DNA from 2 places in the Acetobacterium sp. KB-1 genome. Region 2 is predicted to be linked to the other one. Evidence: riboswitches for the same ligand, from Rfam matches in the RefSeq annotation. Region 2 holds a riboswitch; the other holds the start of a gene.

Region 1 (9,700 bases), 270 kb from region 2:
TCTGGAAGACTAGAATGAGTTGATGCCATAAGAGTCGGAACAATTGGTCGCGCAACTAAAACAACCCAGCCAGAGTTATTTCCAGCTGGGTTGTTTTGTTATTTGGAGACACTAATCTCGGTCCAGGCCCGGTTATAGATTTCCATGATATCACTAGGCAGATCCATAAAGATCTCACTGCGAGCCAGATCTTCGGGGCTGATGTTAAAACCGGCATTGTTCGACCAGCTTGAATCAAGCAGCGCCAGAGCTGGCGTATTCGGAGAGGAGTAACCGACGTATTCAATATTTTTAGCGGCAACTTCCGGGGTTAGCATGAAATTGATGAATTGTTCGGCCAGTTCCGGATTCTTGGCATTTTTGGGGATCACAAAATTATCATAAAAGGCATTGGAACCTTCCTTGGGAACCGCAAAATCAAGGTTGTTGGTTTCACTCATGATAATGGCCGCATCGCCGGAATAGACCACGGCTATAGCAGCATCACCGCTGGCCATCAGGCTTTTGACATTATCGGTAACATAGGCCATAACCAGCGGTTTCTGGGTAATCAGAGCATCCCGGGCGGCATTGATGTTAGCCTCATTGGTTTCATTCATGGAGAAACCGAGCCGTTTTAGTGAGGCGCCCATGCTGTCGCGAATGCTGTCATACATTAAGATTTTGGAAGCATATTTATCATTCCAGAGAATATCCCAACTATCCACCGGATCGGTGACCTGAGCGGTGTTATAGACAATTCCTAAAACCCCGTAGAAATAGGGGACCGAGTATTGATTGCCGGGATCAAAGGCCAGATCCTGGGCCGCGGCATCGATGTTAGCCAGATTGGGGATATTGTCTTTGGTGATGGGCCTAAGCATCTCTTCGCGAATCAGCCGCTCAATCATATAATCAGAGGGTACCAGTACGTCATAGGTATCGGATGAATTCTTGACCTTGACGTACATGTCCTCATTGGAGGTAAAGGTTTCGTAATTGACCCGACAATTATAGTCGTCTTCAAACTGGGCGATGACCTCCGGGTCCATATAGTCGCCCCAGTTATAAACAGTAAGCTCAGCCCGATTATCGGAGCCGCAACCGCTGGCCAGAAAAGGCAGACACAACAAGGATAAAATTAACACGAACTTTTTCATTCCATTCTCCTTTTTATTGGATATTTTTAATCCCTTTTTCACTACGGATATTGATCAGTATTAGTAAGATCATGATACACCCAAACATAATTGTTGACAAGGCATTGATTTTGGGGTTGATACCGGCCTTGGCCATCGAATAGATGGTGATCGATAGATTGCTGACCCCATTGCCGGCGGTAAAAAAACTGATCACGAAATCGTCAATTGATAGGGTAAAGGCAATCAGGGCACCAGAAGTAACACCGGGAAGAATCTCCGGGAACAGCACCTTCCAGAAGGCCTGGCGAGGGGTTGCACCCAGATCCAGCGCAGCTTCAAAAATGTTCTCCGGCAACCGGTTAAACCGGGGTAGTACCGCCAGAATTACATAGGGGATACAAAAGGTGATGTGGGCAATAATAATAGTGGTTAGTCCCATTTTCATTCCCGCAAAAATAAATAGCGACATCAGGGTAATCCCCATCACGATATCCGGTACCAGAACGGGGATATTATTTAACAACAGATAGGGTCTTTTTAGTTTGGATCGCATCTGGTAAATACCCACCGCCGAAATGGTGCCCACAAGAGTGGAAACAGTGGTGGCGATCACGGCAATAATGAGGGTATAGTACAAAGCTTGAAGGATATAGCGATCCTGAAAAAGCATGACATACCATTTGAGCGTAAAACCTGCCCAGGGCCCCATAATCTTAGAATCATTAAATGAATAAACAATCAACACTAAAATAGGTGCGTATAAAAACAACAAAATTAAGGCAAAGGCCAGTTTTTTAAGGATCTTTTTCATAGAATTTGACCTCCGGTATCAAGTTCTTTTCCGGTGATCAGACGGGCAACACCTAAGACGAGAAAGATAATGGTCATCAATACCATTGAAAGCGCTGAGCCGAAGTTCCAGTTGTTCAGGGTTAAAAACTGCTGCTCAATGAGATTTCCGATGAGCATGTATTTGCCACCGCCCAACAAATTGGAAATAACAAAGGTACTTACCGCGGGCATAAAGACCATCATTGATCCGGAAACGATGCCGGGAAGACTGAGTGGCAATTTGATTTTTACAAACATCTGGAAATGGTTGGCCCCCAGATCGGTGGCGGCCCGCAGTAGATCCGGATCAATTTTTTTCAAGGCGGTGTAAATCGGTAACAGCATATAGGGGAAAAAGTTATAGACCATCCCCAGAATCACAGCAGATTGGGTATATAGCAGAGAAACATCCCTAAAGCCTAACAGACCCAGAAATTGAGAGATTAATCCGCTGCCGCTGAGCAGCACCATCCAGGCATAGGTTCGCAGCAGGAAATTGACCCACATCGGGATGATCATCAGTACAATCATCAGATTCTGGCGATTGCCGGGTAGCGATACAATCAGGTTCCCTAAAGGATAGGCGATAAAAAAACAGATCAGGGTGGCGATGACCGCATATAAAAATGAACGGTATAAAAGTTCCAGGTAGACCGGGTCCATAAACTCTTTATAATTCTCCAACGTAAAGGTATAGATGCCAGCCTTAAAATCCGGGTTGGATAAAAAGCTGAACCAGATTACCACCAGCAGCGGAACGGCGATAAAAATAAGCATCCACAGACCGTAAGGATAGGCAATGGTTTCCTTAAATGATTTCATGGTCGTGTTCCTTCTTCATGATATGAATATTATTGGGATCAACCTGGATACCAATCTGGTCGCCAGCAAAAAATTCACGGGTAGTATGAATCAGCCAGCTAATGCCCTTGCAGTTCATAACGATTTCATAGTGCATCCCCAGAAAGGTCACGGATTCGATGACACCGTCCAGAAAACCGGTACCGGGTGGGAGAATTTCGATATCTTCAGGGCGGATCACAGTGAGTACCGACTCGTTTTTCTCAAAACCTTTGTCTACGCAGGGAATTTCGACATCCTGAAGTTTGACCAGACAGTCTTTTAACATCATCGATTCCAGAATATTGCTTTCACCAATAAAATCGGCGGCAAAGGCGTTTCGGGGTTCGTTATAAATATCCACCGGTGAGCCGATCTGTTGGATCCGGCCATGGTTCATAATGATAATGGTATCAGACATTGTCATCGCTTCTTCCTGGTCGTGGGTGACATAAATAAAGGTGATGCCGGTTTTTTTCTGGAGTTTTTTTAGTTCCAGTTGCATGTTTTTGCGAAGCTTGAGATCCAGAGCACCCAGGGGTTCGTCAAGCAGCAGGACCTGAGGGTGATTAACCAGGGCTCTGGCAATGGCGACCCGCTGCTGCTCGCCGCCGCTTAAGGAATTGACATCCCGTTGTTCCTGCCCTTTAAGATTGACCATCCGCAACATTTCCTGAACCAGGGTGTCTATTTCAGCCTTGGCTTTTTTTTGAATTTTTAACCCAAAGGCCACGTTATCATAGACGTTTAAATGGGGAAACAGGGCATACTTTTGAAAAACGGTGTTAATGGGCCGTTTATTGGCCGGAATATTGACCAGCGATTTGCCTTCGAAAAGAATATCTCCGGCGTCCGGGGTTTCAAACCCACCGATCATTCGTAGCAAGGTGGTTTTTCCGCAGCCGCTGGGGCCGAGAATGGTCAGGAATTCATTGGCCCGAATGTGAAAATTAATTTCATCAATGATCGTTTTGTCCCCATAATGTTTGACCAGGTCTTTAACCTGGATAATTTTTTCGGTATTTTTTTTCAATTCATAAATCCTCCATTGATAGCTCTGTATTGAAACGATAAATTTAAGCAAAAAAATCCCCAGGCTTTCCCCAGGGTTGATTAAAAATCCCCAGGCTTTCCCCAGGGTTGATTAAAAATCCCCAGGCTTTCCCCAGGGTTGATTAAGCGGTTCGTTGCTTGCTGATGCATTATGACAATTAAATTTATTCTAACATGTAATGGGTTAAATAGCAATATAAATGGGTTTTAAAGCGACTTTTTTAATTAAAAAAGGTGCTGTCCCATTAACTGGAACAACACTCAAAGCAAAATCTTAAACGCTTTTGTTAATTTAAAACGAATGCGTCATTTATAAGATGCTAGTAATGGTAATATTGAGGAAAGCCCGATCACTCAGATTAAGCTCAAAAGGATCAATGTCTTCACCATCTCTTTTGAAAATGCGGACCCTGGGGCGCATCGAGAAGCTTTCATAATTTTCAATGATGATACCGGTTAACCGATTGCTCAGTTCCACACAGGTGCCAATGGGATAGGGAGCGATCTTTCGGATAAAGATGTTGACCAGATCCGGATCGAATAAGGTATGGGATGAACCCATGATATATTCAATCACCTCTGAGGGGATAATGGCTTTGCGGTAAGGTCGGTCGGAAGTCATGGCGTCATAAACATCGGCAATGGCGATGATTCGTCCAAAGAGGGAGATTTGCTCTTCACTTAGGTTGTTGGGATAACCACCACCGCCAAATTTTTCGTGGTGGTCTAAAATGCCAATCCGGGCAGACATACTGATGGTCGAAACTTTTTTAATGTAATCATAACCGAGGGTCGAGTGGTTTTGCATTTCACAGGACTCGTCCTCTGAAAGTTCCCCTTCTTTACAAAGAATATCTTTTTTAACAAAAACTTTGCCAATATCGTGGAGAATGGCACCGATACCCAGATCACACAGCTGTTCCCGGCGCAGACCCAGGGCTGAACCCAATAAAATGGAAAGGACAGCCACATTCACCGAATGGAAATAGGTATAGTCATCAAAAACCTTCAGATCCACCATGTTAATCACCATACTGCTATTCTGAAGAATTTCGTCAACGATGCTTTCAATATGTTTTTGCATGTCATTAAAGGTATTCTTTTTTAAGGCACCTTTGTTTTCGGTAGTAATGAAAACATCCTTAATACATTTAACGGTTTCGGCTCGGACACGATCGTTGATAATATTAATGATTTGGATATCTTTGTCAGATCATCTTCAACATATATGCCATTATAATTTAATTTTTTTATTCGTTCGATGTAATCTTCGGTGAGAACAGTATCTTTAGCAAGAATCAACTCACCCCGCTCACCCCAAAGATTGTTTCCTAACATCATTCCTTCGCGCAGGCAAAATGTTGGCACATATCTCATGGTTTTCCTCCCAATATAATGACCCCATATAAAGTCTGGACTAAGTAAATATTATAACTATAAAAACCCCGTTTATGCAATCAAAATTTCCTGGTAAGTCTGATAAAAAATAGTTCTCACAAAAATATTTGAATTTCTGTGATTTTAGTTCAGATAATAGCGTTTTAAAATCGATCAAGTGAGATAAACTCATCGATTGTAGGATGGTTAGAGGCCATGATTTTTTCCGGTGTGCCAGAAAAAAGACAAGATCCTTGATCCAGAAACGTCAGGTGGGTACAGATCCGGAAAGCCTGACTGAGATTATGGGTGATAATAATAATTGAAAGTCCCTGCTCTTTAGTTCTCGTTTTTAAAGCAGTTTCTATAATCTGGATGCTTTTGGGATCGATATTCGCCGTGGGCTCATCTAAAAATAGAACTTGGGGTGAAAAAGATAAGGCGCGAGCTAGTGCTGTTTTCTGGGATTCCCCACCGGAAAGATGTCGGGCACTCTGATTCTTAATCGCTTCAATTTCGAACTCATTCAATAACTGTGATACGGTTTGATCAATTTCGTCTTTTTCACGTTTGCGGATTTTTAACGGATAGGCAATATTTTCATAAACTGAGCGTGAAAAAAGGGTGGGGGTATGATTGGAATAGGTCATTTCACAAAAAATATTCGGATCTAAGGGCACGCCATTATAAAGTACATTCCCAGTAGTTGGGGTAACGAGACCGGCCATTATTTTCATTAGCGTGGTTTTCCCAGATCCGTTAGGTCCGATAATGCCGTGAATTTCTCCAGACTCAAAAAAAAGATCTTGAGATTGACCATTCAGATTGAGCACCGTTTTATCTTTATATGTTTTTGTAATATTACGCGTCTTAATATTCATTTTGATCCCCTATGATAAAATGGTATAAAATCGAGTTGGTAAGAAAAGAGATGGTCATCAGGATAAGTCCCATAGCGATGGAGACACTGTATTGACCCATATTGTTATTCATGGCGATAAAGGTCGTCATCACGCGGGTGAACCCCCGGATATTTCCACCCACAATCATTACTGCGCCGACTTCAGAAATGGCCCGGCCAAACCCACTGACCAGGGCGATCATAATGACGCCTTTTAGTTCCAGAATCAGCAGGATCAGAATATCCCACCCCTGAGCACCCAGCGTTTTCCCCGTTTGGACTACCTCATAGCCACTGGTGCTGGCATGGTTAAAGATGATGCCCATAATAACGGGGGTAACCAGAATAGTCTGGGCAATGATCATTGCGGTGGCAGTATACATCAGCTGAAACTGACCCAAAGGACCAGAACGAGCTAAAAAGAGGGCGGTAAACAAACCAATGATAACCGGCGGAAATGACATGAAGGTATAAAGAAACCGGGACACCACTGTCTTGCCTCTGAATTTTTTGATGCCCAGAAGAATGCCAAGAGGAACGCCGATCAGGGTGCCATAAAGGGTCGAAGAAAAAGAGACAAAAAGCGATAACAAAACAATTTGAATGATTTCAGGATCAAAAGAAAAAATGAGCCGAAAGGCTTCAACAAAACCATTGAGTATGTAGTCCATTGATTTCTCCACAATGCGATCCTGGAAGAAGATCTTCTCCCAGGACCTCAGTTAACTTTTTATTTTTGTGCAGCGTTGGGGATAAACAGCGGATTCCCATTCACTTCGTATGAACCGATCAGTTTTTGGGTTTCGGGTGATATAATCCAATCAACAAAGGCTTGCGCGCCGTCGGCATTGATCTGGTCATTGATTGATGGTGATACAGCAATAACCCCGTAAGGATTGTTTAAAATTGTATCGCCTTCGCAAACAATTTCCAGGTTGGTGATGGTATCTTTCATGTTGGCGTAGGTTGCCCGGTCAGCCAGAGTATAGCCCAATTTTTCGTTGGTAACAGTTAGTGTTTCGCCCATGCCGGTGCCGGTTTTTAAATACCAGTCGCCTGCAGGGGTGATATTGGCAGCCTTCCAGATGGCCAGCTCTTTGGTATGTGTACCGGATTTGTCATCCCGGGAGACAAAGGTTGATGGCACAGCAGCTATGGCAGTAAAAGCCTTGGCAGCATCAGCAGCAGCGTTTGCTTTTACCTTGGCCGGGTCTTCTTTTGGTCCCAGCACAACAAAGTCGTTATACATGACATCAAAGCGTTCGGCTCCGTATCCATCGGCGATGAACTGATCTTCCTGGGAACGTGCATGAACCAGAAGGACATCGGCTTCACCAGCTTTTCCCATTTCCATGGCTTTCCCGGTGCCCACGGCAACAACCTTGACGGCGATCCCAGTTTGGGCTTCAAAATCCGGTAGGATCACTTCCAGTAAACCGCTATCCTGGGTACTGGTGGTGGTGGCAAGAATGATCTCCCCGTTAGAACCAGGCTCTAATTCCTTTTTAGCCGGGGTGCAGCCCAGGCCACTCAGGGCAAGGGTACAGACAAATAATACAATAACCAATACTGACAATTTCTTTTTCATTTTCTTCCTCCTAAAAAATAGTATCAAAGAGAAGTCTCTTTAATGACATAACGGGAGGTCAATCCAAAAAAATAAAATGACTGCTCAAAAAAACAGTCAGATAATTCCATGAATTCCACCATCCTTTACACACTGGAAAGCACAATCATTTCTAACCGTACTCTATCGATTGATAAACCATAGCAAACCGTAGGTGCATCAATTCGGATTGTATTGTTTTCATTAAGAAAACGTTATTCAATTACACCGATTTTAGCAAAGATTATTGGCTTCGTCAAGGTCGAAGTCGGATTTACCCATGAATCTGCTGATATTTGAGTAAAACCCAGTATAAATTAAAAGTAAGGGTAAAAAGTATCAATAATCGTTAAAAAATTGAGGAGGGTTTGCATCAAAAATGAACGTTTTTTTATCCTGATTTTGAACTGCTTTTTTTTTAGATCTTTTAGTATGACATTTTTGCCCAGCCGTTGACAGACAAAAAATCTGATGATACCATGAACCAACCAGACTAATGTAGAATATTTTTTATGAAGGATAATGTGATGAAGACAATAAGAATATGTGTTGGCAGTGCATGCCATGTAAACGGATCCTATAAGGTTGTTAAAGCCTTGAATCAAATTATTGAAGAGCGAGAATTAGGGGATGAGGTTGAACTGGTAGGGTCATTTTGTATGGGGAAATGTACGGAGGGGGTTGCCGTGGAATGTGATGACATCATCTATGCCGTTTCAACTGAAAATGCGAAAGAAATTTTCGAGAAAATTATGGGGGAAAAATAATTGAGTATCATTAATTTTTCAAAAGATAAATGTCGTAATTGTTATAAGTGTATCCGGAAGTGTCCAGTCAAAGCCATAAAACTGAAGGATAAACACGCCCAGATTATTCAGTCGATGTGCATTGGCTGCGGGATCTGTATTGCAACATGTCCTCATAATGCCAAAGAGATCCATAGTGATGTTGATACCATCAAAAAATGGCTAAAAACCGAGCAGGTGGTACTCAGTTTATCAGCAGTATTTCCGACTGCTTATTACCTTAACCATCCCAGACAGTATTTGGGAATTCTAAGGGAACTGGGATTTACAATCATTGAGGAAACTTCCATCGGTGCTGAGGTAGTCACCAAAGCTTACGCCGATGAATATTGCAGTGATAAAAAGCTGGTGATTTCTTCCTCCTGTGCGGCAATAAAAAATCTCATTGAAATTTATTATCCTCAGTATTTGTCCGCCTTGAGCCATCAGGTTTCGCCAATGATCGCCCATGGCAAGATTCTTAGAGAAAAATACCCGGAGGCTAAGATCGTTTACGCTGGTTCCTGCCTGGCAAAAAAAATGGAGGTTCATGATACGGATGTCCGTGGCATTATTGATGGGGTCTTAACCTTTGATGAAATCGATGCCTGGATTAAAGAGGAGCATATTGACCCCAATAAGATGCCGATAGAGGAATTCAACGCCATCGGTACCAATACCGGACGGCTCTATCCAATTACTGGAGGACTGGCTAAAAACAGTGTCGAAAATCTCGACGGCAGCCGGAAAATTCTTCGCATCGACGGCGTCAAGGATTGCATGGCGTTCATGGATGAAATTCATCAGCTGGAGAAGAAGTATTGGATTGAAATGAATGCCTGCGAAGAAGGGTGTGTCAATGGTCCCGGAAATCTTCACAGCCCTTTGTCTAAATATGAAAAGGTGGAAATGCTCCAGACCTATATCGATTTAAACAGCAACAAAGAACCATCGAATGAGATTCCCGAAATCAATAGTAGACGGTCCTTCCATAAACGGCCGGTTCATCATCTGGGCGAAGTTCCCGAGGAAGAACTTGAAAGGATTTTAAATCAGATGTCTAAATTCACAGAACGGGATGAACTCAACTGTGGCACCTGTGGTTATGAAACATGCCGGGATAAAGCCCGAGCGGTTTACTGGAATATGGCGGAAATGGATATGTGTCTGCCGCTGATTACCAGTA
Region 2 (9,700 bases):
AACAAGTTTAGCCCTCCTTTTCTTGATACGCACAAGTTCTTTCTCTTTTTCCAGCCGAATTTCATCTAGATCCGCTTTGATCTGATTCTTTAGATAGTCTTCCAGTTCACTGATTAGCGCTTTTTTCCACTGGGTAAAGCTGGGCCTGTAGGTTAGGGTAAAGGCCAGCAGTCTTCCATAATCAACTGCCGCTGTTAATGCCTGGAAATCTTCATAATCAATGGCATAAACTGTGCCATCACGGATAATGAAATTTCTGAGATTAATGTCGTAAAAAGCCAGGCCAGTTTTTTGATGCAGTCGATTAAGCCAATCAATGGTCTTTTTAAAAAGATCAATTATTTCCTTGCCAGGCATAACTGTATCACCACTACGACTTGTTTCTTGCGCTTCTGCAACTTCTAGTTTTTCACAAAGGGTGACACCTTCAAGATATTCATAAAGAAGCACCCGATCAAACCGGCCCCGACACGGCGCTACGCTAAAATCCATATCACTCAGCCGTTTTAGCATCGCCAACTCATTTTCAAGGGATTCTGTTTTTGCAAATTTCTTTTCGATCAGTTCGAGTACCTGTTCACCATCTGAAATCTTAATCAGTCGAACCCGGTTTTTCTTACTTTTAAATTGCCTGATCACCTCATAGGTGCCGGCTTCATAGTTTTTTATTAGTCTCATTCATCCACTTGCGGCCTGCCGATATGTATTTTTATATCGGCTCCTTTTTCATAACCTTCCAATTCTGAAACCACACTGAGCACGACGTTTTGAATGAGTTTTTGAACAAAGGGCACCATTACAATCGCTTGTCCATTAATTTTTAGAGTTACCCCATCATCTTTAAGGGGACAATCCGATCTTTTTACCTCACCTGTAATAATCTGGCGACAAAAACCGACACAATCTGTGCCACATAAACCACAGCACTTTTCTGTAAAGCCAGGTAACAACTCAAACGCATAGTGCTGAACCAGATCAACCAGACGGTCCGGTTCCTTCAGGCAGTGAACCACTTCTTTTCCCCGATATTCTTTACGTTTGTCGGCAATAACTCCCGAAAATGCAAAAACCGTGTCATCTAAGCGCTCCTCAAGACCTTCGCAATCATGTCCGGTGATAATTTTAGGGATTGTTGGATCGTCAACACCCTCTAATATCACATAATCATAGTCGTAGTGAGCCAGCAGCTTTCGGATCGGCAATTTTTCCTGATAGAGAATATCCGTTTCATACATCCCCAGAGCCGTCACCAGTTGTGCACCGGCTTCTTTATGACGATCGGTGTTGGTGCCCGGTTGATCCATCATAAAGGCTTCGTAGTGGATTTCCTTAACCGATCCCACCGAATAGCCTCTTCTTCTCAGGCCTCTGATAATGGTTTCGATCACTGTTGTTTTTCCCGAATGGGTCAATCCCCTTACCGACATTACTTTCATCATGCACCTCATTTATGGTAATTATTTTACTCGAAATATATTTCACTTAAATACTTGCAATTTCGCAAACTAAAGGTCTCACCGGTAATAACAATTTCCATGGGACCCGTTCCACCCTGAGTTTTATCGGTATTTTGAATCCCGTTTCGTTCATAGACTAGATAGACCCCACCCGCGTCCAATTCAGCCACCGTCCCGGGGGACGCATAACCATCAATGGCTTTATAGGTTACGGTATTATACTGATGGTAGTCAAAGTTAGTGGTGTCGAGCACATCTTTTAACAGCAAACCGCCAAAGACCACCTCTTCTCTGCCGTTACTGGTATTTAGCCCCTCATCAATCAAAACCTTTGGCAGTACTTTGACCTCGTCAAGATTAAACTGGGCAACCATTTCATCACCGACTATTATTTTAACAGTTTCCTGCCCCAGAGCACCCAACCGCTGCTCCGTCTGACTTTTGTTAATCGCAATCAGAAAAACAGAAGAAAGGGTTAAAGAGAGAATCACCAGTGGCAGGATCCATCGTTTGAGCCGCTCTTTGCGTTTAGAATTTTTGTTACTCAAATTAACCAAGGTGTCATCATCACGCGTTTCTCTGCTCATCTTTTTAACCCTCCTTTAATTCTAAAATCCGCACCGCTCCCCAAACAAAACAAAGCAGGCAAAGGTGACTTTGCCCACTTAATCTCTTATTATTTCACAACACTCATTTTACTGATGTTTTGAACCCAGGCGCTGGAACCTAAACTGCCTGCCACTACGCTGACGAGTTCTTCACCGTCAAGTGAGATGGTCAGTAGTGAATCCTCTGCTTCCACCGTCGCCTGATCATAGGGCTTGGAATAACCATCTGATGCTTCCATCGTGATGCTGGTAAAATCGGTGACTCCTAATTTTTCGGCTACGTCTTTTAAGGCATACCCTTTAAAAATCCCACCTGTTTCTGAGCCATCTTTTTTAGTCATTTTTATGGTTTTTTCAACCAAAGGAAGAGCCGCAAGATCTGCCTGGGTCAACTGGGTTTTTCCATCAACCCCTTCCAGGGTAATGCTAAACTCGGCCACCTGCTCCTGGCTTTCCGTTTTGGAAGCGTTTTCTTCTTTTTTTGAATCTGCCGCAGGTGAACTGCAACCAAGCAGACCAACCCCTAAAACCATCACCAATGCCAGTGTTAACAACTTCTTTTTCATTTTTTCCTCCTGAGCTTTCTTTTTTACGGAAGCATGCTGAGTCAGGAATCCCAACAGAAAAAACAAAAAAAACAATTTTTGCAAAAAAGAAGGCTCAGCAAAGCTAAACCCACAAAAAATTCGATGCAAACATGAATTCTCTTACTTTTCCAATGTGGGAGGCCCTGTCGTTTCCAACAAAACCCTAACGTCATAACCTCCATAATATTCTAATATTTTAGGAAGTTAAGATCAGTAAGCAATTTCATTCCGTATTTAATTATTTTTATTATATTTTTTTTGCCTTTAATTGTCAATGTCTATTTGTTAATGGCCCTGATAAATTTACAGTCGCTTCTCACCCATCCTTCACACAACGCACGCGATAACGTGCTAATCACAAAAAAGATGCCAACTCGTAGGCATCTCTTTTGTATGTTATAGCTGCTTAATAGTAATACATAGAACCCATAATGGATGCCATAATTGCCCCCATCACAATGCTGATGAGAATTCCCAAGGCGATGGCAATTGCCATCATTATCAAATATGCCCGGGCAAAATTCTTTTTATTAGGACCTGTTTCACTGCCAAATCCCCAAATAAAGAGCATCACAATCCCGGCAATGGGAATGGCTGTGATCAAAAACATAATCAGGTACTGTCCCATCGTAATCAAATCCACTCCCGCGGTAGCTCCGACCGGTTGTGTCGGTGGACTTGCTCTAACTGGTTGGGGCTTTGGTATCGTACTTACGGTCTGGGATGGTGCCGAACCTCCTGATTGTTTGGCTCCGCAATGGGTACAAAATGCTGCATCATCTGGAATTTGTTTACCACAGTTTTCACAAAACATTGTCTTTCCTCCTTATTTTTTATCCTCTATTTTTGTATCTTCCGGTTCAATAGTATCGATTTTTTTGAGACGACGCTTCTTTTCTTTCATTTTCTTTCTGATCATCATACCAATAAAGAATCCTAATCCGGCAATGGCAGCAAATGGAATCAGCCTGAAAATTAAAACGATCAGAAAGGCAAAGATATAAAGAACTAAATTGATCGATGTTACAAACCCTTCCGCTATTTTAGAAAATATTTCAGAAAAGGGGGAACTTACCACTGACGAGGATAATTTCTTTTCATAAAGTGAAATATAAATCGTTGAGTAGGCCATATCGGTATCCCAGTTTTTTATCGTGGTGGTCAGACTGTCAATTTCTGTGCGTACACGGTTTAGTTCACTCTCAATCGCTAACAAGTCGGTGATATTGATGGCCTGTTTTAAATACTCCACCAGTCGTCCCTCTTCAATTTTCAGATTATTAAGACGCGCCTGCACGTCCTGATACTGCTGCGAAATATTGGTGCTGCTGACATTGGCACTAATAGGACTGCCTAATGTCTGGATCTCGGTCATCGCTTCTGAAAATTTCGCCGATGGCACCCGAATGGTAAGATAGCCCGAGTTAGCTTGAACGCCAGCCTGTTCTGATGCATAGTTCGATCCCGCATCCTGAACAAATCCACCCAATTCCTGCGCATAGTTACGAATTTTTTCAAAGGTACTTTGGTAGTCGTCGGTGTTCAGACTGATGTTTCCGCTATAAATAATCTTTGATGCATCAAAAGGTGCACTGGCATTTGCCGCTGGCTCGACTGTCTCCACCGCACTTGCCATCTCACCGTTTGTCTGATCAGAAACCATGGACTCATCGATTGCGGTTTTACTGTTTTCCTGGATAGCGCCACCAAAACACCCCCCTGCAACGATCATCACCAGACAACATAAACTAACCGCCACAACCCATAAGTAATTTTTTTTGGTACTAAGTCGTCTGCGTTTTTCCTGGCTCAAACATCCTAATTTTTCTTCTTCCGGATTCTTTTTCGGGTTTTCCTGAATCATGAATCCACCTCCTAAATAAATTTCTGATATTTTGTCATTTAATCTATTTTTTACTTTTTACCCTTATTTTCGCTAAAAATGCATAAACTTTTTTTTATCGTTTCAGTTCGTTAATTCTCCTGCTCTTCTCTTTGTGACTCATTGATTTAAAGATTCTCATAGGGGCTTTTTGCCTGATCCCCAATCCCCTTTTCCCGACGCTGTTTATCAATTCTTCGATTCATCATTTTTGCCATTAAATAATAAACCAGCCCCGGCATCCTTAACTGGGCATGATGATATAGGTTCGGCGGAGAGATTTCTTGCTTTGCCACGTTTTCCAGAAAAAGTCCAAACCCGTGCTCAACTTTTTTACCATTTAATAGTTTGTCTAATGGTTGACCATTTAGCATTGCCCCCATGCCAATCACAAATCCCCCCTTATAACTGAGGTCATAATCACCGGCAAACAGTTCTAGCATGTTCAGACCTGATTCATGGGTATGAACATAGGGCATCCCGCCCTGAATAATCCCATAAAGACCTTGTCCATGGAGGACGTCCTGGTTCTTTTCAAGCTCTTCTAAAAAGTATACTGTATCGGCTGGATAAGTATCAATGTAGCAGGGACCAACCATGATAATCGTCTGGGCGTCATTAATAGCTACCAATAACGGATTTAAATTTTTTAAGTTTGGATATAAATGCAGGATTTCTGCCTGATAATCCCGAGAAGAAAGAAACGTCTGGCAACGATTAGCCAGCATCATACTTGTCCCTGTTTTTCTGGGACTCAGGTTTATTATAACTGCTTTTTTCATTGGTTTAAACCCTCCACTACCGATTCAAGGCAAACGTTAAGGTTGCTGTCATCAACCATATATACACTACCCTTGATGTTCATAATCTTGATGTTTTCCACAACCAGGTTCTTAAAAGCACTTTTTTCGTCATTCTTCCATTGATCCTTAACACCAATCGCTACTAGAGTGTGAACCCGACCAATTTTTCCTTTAACCAGCTCCCCCTTTTTACAATAATAATGCCGATCTCCAATAACAGCACATTTATCGAAAACACGTTTCATTTTAAATGAATAGCTTCCCCATTTAACCGGGTTTACCATGACCAACACATCAGTTTTCATCAATTTTGGCAGAATAATATCGGCATCATCCCGATGTATGCACTGTCCATAGGTTTTATCAGTACATCCGCCACAACTGTAACATGGACCCACGTCCAAATCAGTTAAAGAAATAAATTCAGTTTCTATTTTTCCATCCCTCAGTTTTTTATTGAGTCTTTCGCCAACTTCTGTATGATCTGATAAGATTGTAATCATAATCGCCCTCTTTTCTTCATTTTATAACAGCAGATGTTAAAGCACACTTCTCTAAAAGGTAATATATTACATATATTTTAAATTGTCAACCGAAACAATTGTCATCAGTTAAAGGGACGAATTGTTTTATTTCTTTCCACTTAAATTAAAATCATAAAATTTATCTGATTTATAATTTTTTGGATTTAAATCTATACCGAAATATGATAGGATGTAAGCAGATTGAATCCTGAAGACTCGAGGAGTATAAAATGTACGAAAAAGGTATCCAGACAAGAAACCATCTTTATGAAATTTCAAAAAAGTGCTTTTATGAACATGGTTATGAAAAAACAAAGATTAAAGACATCGTAACAACAGCTGATACACCCATTGGTCTTTTTACCTATTATTTTAAAACAAAAGATAAGATTGTCCACGAGATCTATTTGGATTATTACCAGCAAATTGACAAATGTCTAAACGCACTGACAATTGATGGATTTGAAAATCCCATCCTTCATCACGCGGCTTTGAGTTATATCTATTTTGATCTGATTCTCAACAATGAAAACAATCGACGGTTTTACTATGAAATTCTTAGAAAAGCCTCAAACTATCGCGTTGCTGGTGATTTCATCCGCAACACCTACCTTGGTTATATAAAAGAATACAATTTAGTCGTCAGCGAAAGAGAATTCGATAACTTACTTTTTATTGATTTTGGTGGACGCCGCGAGTATTTCCTGAACTATTTTGAAAAACCTTTAAATGACTCGATTGACGAATTGATCTTTTTACTTAATGGAATTCTACCCCGATTGCTTGGCATCGATCAACATGCGGTCACCACCCTTCTTTATAAGGGTATCCAAATCGCTAAAACCATTGACTGCAGGCAAATTAAGTTTCTCTATAAATAATTGTTATCATCTAAAAAGGAGGTTTCAACCCAGATTTAAAATGGGATGAAACCTCCTTTAAATTAAAACATTTCTTTTGTCATTTTATCAATTTCTTCATCCGTTGCTTCGTAAACACCGGGGAATGAACTAACGTTCAGGCCCTGGCTGGCACCAGGTATGAAATATAGTTTTCCGCATCGTCGACACGCTGTTTCCACTTTTTCTGCAATATTTTCCTGGGTCCATCCCGGGAAATCAATAACGCCGCTATCAATATCACCCATAAACGTTATTTTTTCGCCATACGCTTTAATCAGTTCTGGGACATTGTTGGTGGTCATCACGCCTTGCCAAATATCGATACCCATTTCAATCATGGATGGTACCAGGTTAGCACCATAGCTATCACTATGATGTATGACTAATTCTACCCCATTGTCTTTGTAATACCCATAGATTTTCTTATAGGCCGGAACAAAGAATTCATCAAACATCTCTGGAGAGATAAATGAATTGATCTGACTGCCCCAGTCATCATGATGGAAAACGGCATCCGGATGAAGATGATCAATAAACTCTTTCGCCAGTTTAAGTTCAAATTCCACAATATAGTCAATGAGCTCATGCATCGCTTCCGGCTCTTCGTAATATGCCATTAACGCTTCTTCCATGCTCATCAGATAATGAACCTGCTCAAAAATTCCTGGTGCCACAAAAACAGTGACATATTGATCATTTCGGTCAACGGCCTCGGCTTCAGCAATGGCAACAGCCCATTTTTCCTCGGGTTGTTCAACCGAAGGTGCTTTTACATAGTCCCTCCATTTGGTAACATCTTTGACCACAATATGTTCTTCATCATGTACCGGAAAGGCACCTAATTGACCTTCTGGCCAGCGAATGGTAACTCCCCATTCATTCACAATCTCTCCACCTACTGGTGGCTTAATTCGTGTAATTGGCGTTTTCATCATCATTGCGAAAGCTTCGTATTGTTTTACAAAGCGATCCGGGTTACCACCCTTCATGACCTCTACCAGATTCTGTCTTTTTGTCAGCATTTTGATTTCTCCTCTTGTAAATATTTATGAAATTAAGCCGTAGCCAGTTCTTTCGCTTTGACAGCCGCACTACCAGCATCCGGCGCATATCCGTCGGCGCCAACTTCAGCAGCATATTCCGGTGTAACCGGGGCCCCCCCAACAATAACTTTTACATCCGGACAAGCCGCTTTAACGGTTGCTACGGCTTCTTTTAAAGCTGGCATGGTGGTAGTCAGCAGGCCAGAACACGCGACGATTTTCACATTATCATTATCTTTAACTGCCGAAACAAAGGTGTCCGCGGGTACATCAACACCTAAATCAATCATATCAAATCCGGCACTTTCGATCATCATCGAAACCAGATTCTTGCCGATATCATGGAGATCCCCAGCTACGGTACCGATTACACAAGTACCTAAAGAAGCGGAACCGTCGCCAGCCATCAGAGGTTTTAACACTTCCACGCCTTTTGACATGGCCTTAGCCGCGATTAACATTTCCGGTACGAAAATTTCTCCTGATGAGAATTTGTCCCCAACAACACCCATGGAATCGACCATAGCCTGGAGAATTTCTGCTGCTGCATTACCTTCATCCAGGGCTTCCTGAACCAGACCGGGAACCAATTTGGACTTTCCTGCTTCGACCTTTGCTTTAACTTCTTCAAGTTTTGACATATTACTTCTCCTTTAATTTTTATAATTGATAATTACGAATCCGCTGCATTTAACGCAGTCCGTTTCGTAATTACCTTATTATACGCTAAATGGAATCTTTTATTTACAGCCATAACGATTATCAATATTGTAATTTATTTTTTATTTCCAACTTTATTGTACTCGTATACAACATGAATGTCAATATTTTTTAGTATATTTTAATTAATATACTGTTTCAACCTTAATTCTAGTCCAAATTACGACATGATTTCTGTTTTTTTTATCATTATTTCGTTTTTTCTGCTATTTTGTCTTCTTGCTCTAAATTTACTGTTAAGTTCATTTTATTATAATGTCACATACTTTTACAATTTAGATCATTCTAAGACGAATCACTTTTTTCCGTACACATTTATTGTTGGTTTGTAAATTTGTTTTCTTAATTTTCTCTGTATTCTAATGCACACCAGCGCGTCACTTGTTTTGAAATGGAAACACCGGGTATAATAAATCCAAGTCAAAGGTCTTGGTGTGGCGATTCTTTGCCTTGAGACAAACAATCACCACGTCATTGCTTCCTGAACCAAATGTGCTACAAAGCTAAACCGAGATTTCTAAATAATGAATGGAGATACGACAATGAATGAAAAACTATGTCAAAGCTGTGGAAAACCGATGGGCGAAACCAATAAACTGTATGGCACTGAAAAAAACGGTACCAGGAGCCTTGATTATTGTGACGATTGTTATAAAAACGGTGAATTCACGTCGCAAATTACAAAAGAACGAATGATTGAGGTGAGTATTCCCTACCTATTAAAAGAGAAACCAGGGATTAGTGCCGATGAAGCCAGGCAAGAAATGGAAGCTTTCTTCCCAACCTTAAAGCGATGGAAGCAATTCAAATCGTAATATATTTCTCCGACACCGATTAAAAGACAACACGATGAAGTATTTCGATTCTTAAAATCGTTCATAATTTATCAATAAATCATTGTATTCTTTATTAAAATTATGCATAATAGGAATATAAATAAATGCGATTCAATTCTGCAAAAATCTGAGCAAAAAATGCGATCGCATCTCAGATAAAACTATGAATTTTGGGATAGGAGGTCGGGGATTATGGCAAATAATTTTTATCATGAAACCATTAAGCATTTGCATGTGGGTTATGCGTATCATCGAATTATTTGTGATACTCAAGGCGTTCCTGTAGATTATGAATTTATTGAGGTTAATAAAGCCTTTGAAACCGCAACTGGACTGCA

What was found. A riboswitch is a leader RNA that binds a small molecule or an ion and turns the genes downstream of it on or off. The one in region 2 is predicted to bind molybdenum cofactor.
Region 1: it holds a riboswitch for molybdenum cofactor, as region 2 does, so the genes downstream of both, DOZ58_RS17495 (substrate-binding domain-containing protein) here and DOZ58_RS00385 (hypothetical protein) in region 2, are expected to answer to the same signal.

What each region holds. Positions count from the first base shown of each region.
Region 1 covers NZ_CP030040.1:3,788,525-3,798,224, forward strand. The annotation lists gene DOZ58_RS17450 (chloride channel protein) at 1-13, shown strand, start outside; gene DOZ58_RS17455 (PotD/PotF family extracellular solute-binding protein) at 99-1,139, opposite strand; gene DOZ58_RS17460 (ABC transporter permease) at 1,153-1,932, opposite strand; gene DOZ58_RS17465 (ABC transporter permease) at 1,929-2,774, opposite strand; gene DOZ58_RS17470 (ABC transporter ATP-binding protein) at 2,761-3,825, opposite strand; gene DOZ58_RS17475 (HD-GYP domain-containing protein) at 4,156-4,929, opposite strand; gene DOZ58_RS17480 (hypothetical protein) at 4,950-5,222, opposite strand; gene DOZ58_RS17485 (ABC transporter ATP-binding protein) at 5,387-6,103, opposite strand; gene DOZ58_RS17490 (ABC transporter permease) at 6,093-6,794, opposite strand; gene DOZ58_RS17495 (substrate-binding domain-containing protein) at 6,854-7,711, opposite strand; molybdenum cofactor riboswitch at 7,816-7,932, opposite strand; gene DOZ58_RS17500 ((2Fe-2S) ferredoxin domain-containing protein) at 8,257-8,496, shown strand; gene DOZ58_RS17505 ([Fe-Fe] hydrogenase large subunit C-terminal domain-containing protein) at 8,497-9,700, shown strand, end outside.
Region 2 covers NZ_CP030040.1:69,246-78,945, reverse strand. The annotation lists gene DOZ58_RS00400 (hypothetical protein) at 1-678, opposite strand, end outside; gene DOZ58_RS00405 (ECF transporter S component) at 1-5, opposite strand, end outside; gene DOZ58_RS00395 (molybdopterin-guanine dinucleotide biosynthesis protein MobB) at 675-1,439, opposite strand; gene DOZ58_RS00390 (hypothetical protein) at 1,463-2,044, opposite strand; gene DOZ58_RS00385 (hypothetical protein) at 2,134-2,631, opposite strand; molybdenum cofactor riboswitch at 2,758-2,880, opposite strand; gene DOZ58_RS00380 (zinc ribbon domain-containing protein) at 3,059-3,466, opposite strand; gene DOZ58_RS00375 (DUF4349 domain-containing protein) at 3,479-4,516, opposite strand; gene DOZ58_RS00370 (hypothetical protein) at 4,663-5,316, opposite strand; gene DOZ58_RS00365 (flavodoxin family protein) at 5,313-5,840, opposite strand; gene DOZ58_RS00360 (TetR/AcrR family transcriptional regulator) at 6,092-6,742, shown strand; gene DOZ58_RS00355 (uroporphyrinogen decarboxylase family protein) at 6,805-7,785, opposite strand; gene DOZ58_RS00350 (corrinoid protein) at 7,818-8,447, opposite strand; gene DOZ58_RS00345 (zinc ribbon domain-containing protein) at 9,069-9,341, shown strand; gene DOZ58_RS00340 (HD-GYP domain-containing protein) at 9,555-9,700, shown strand, end outside.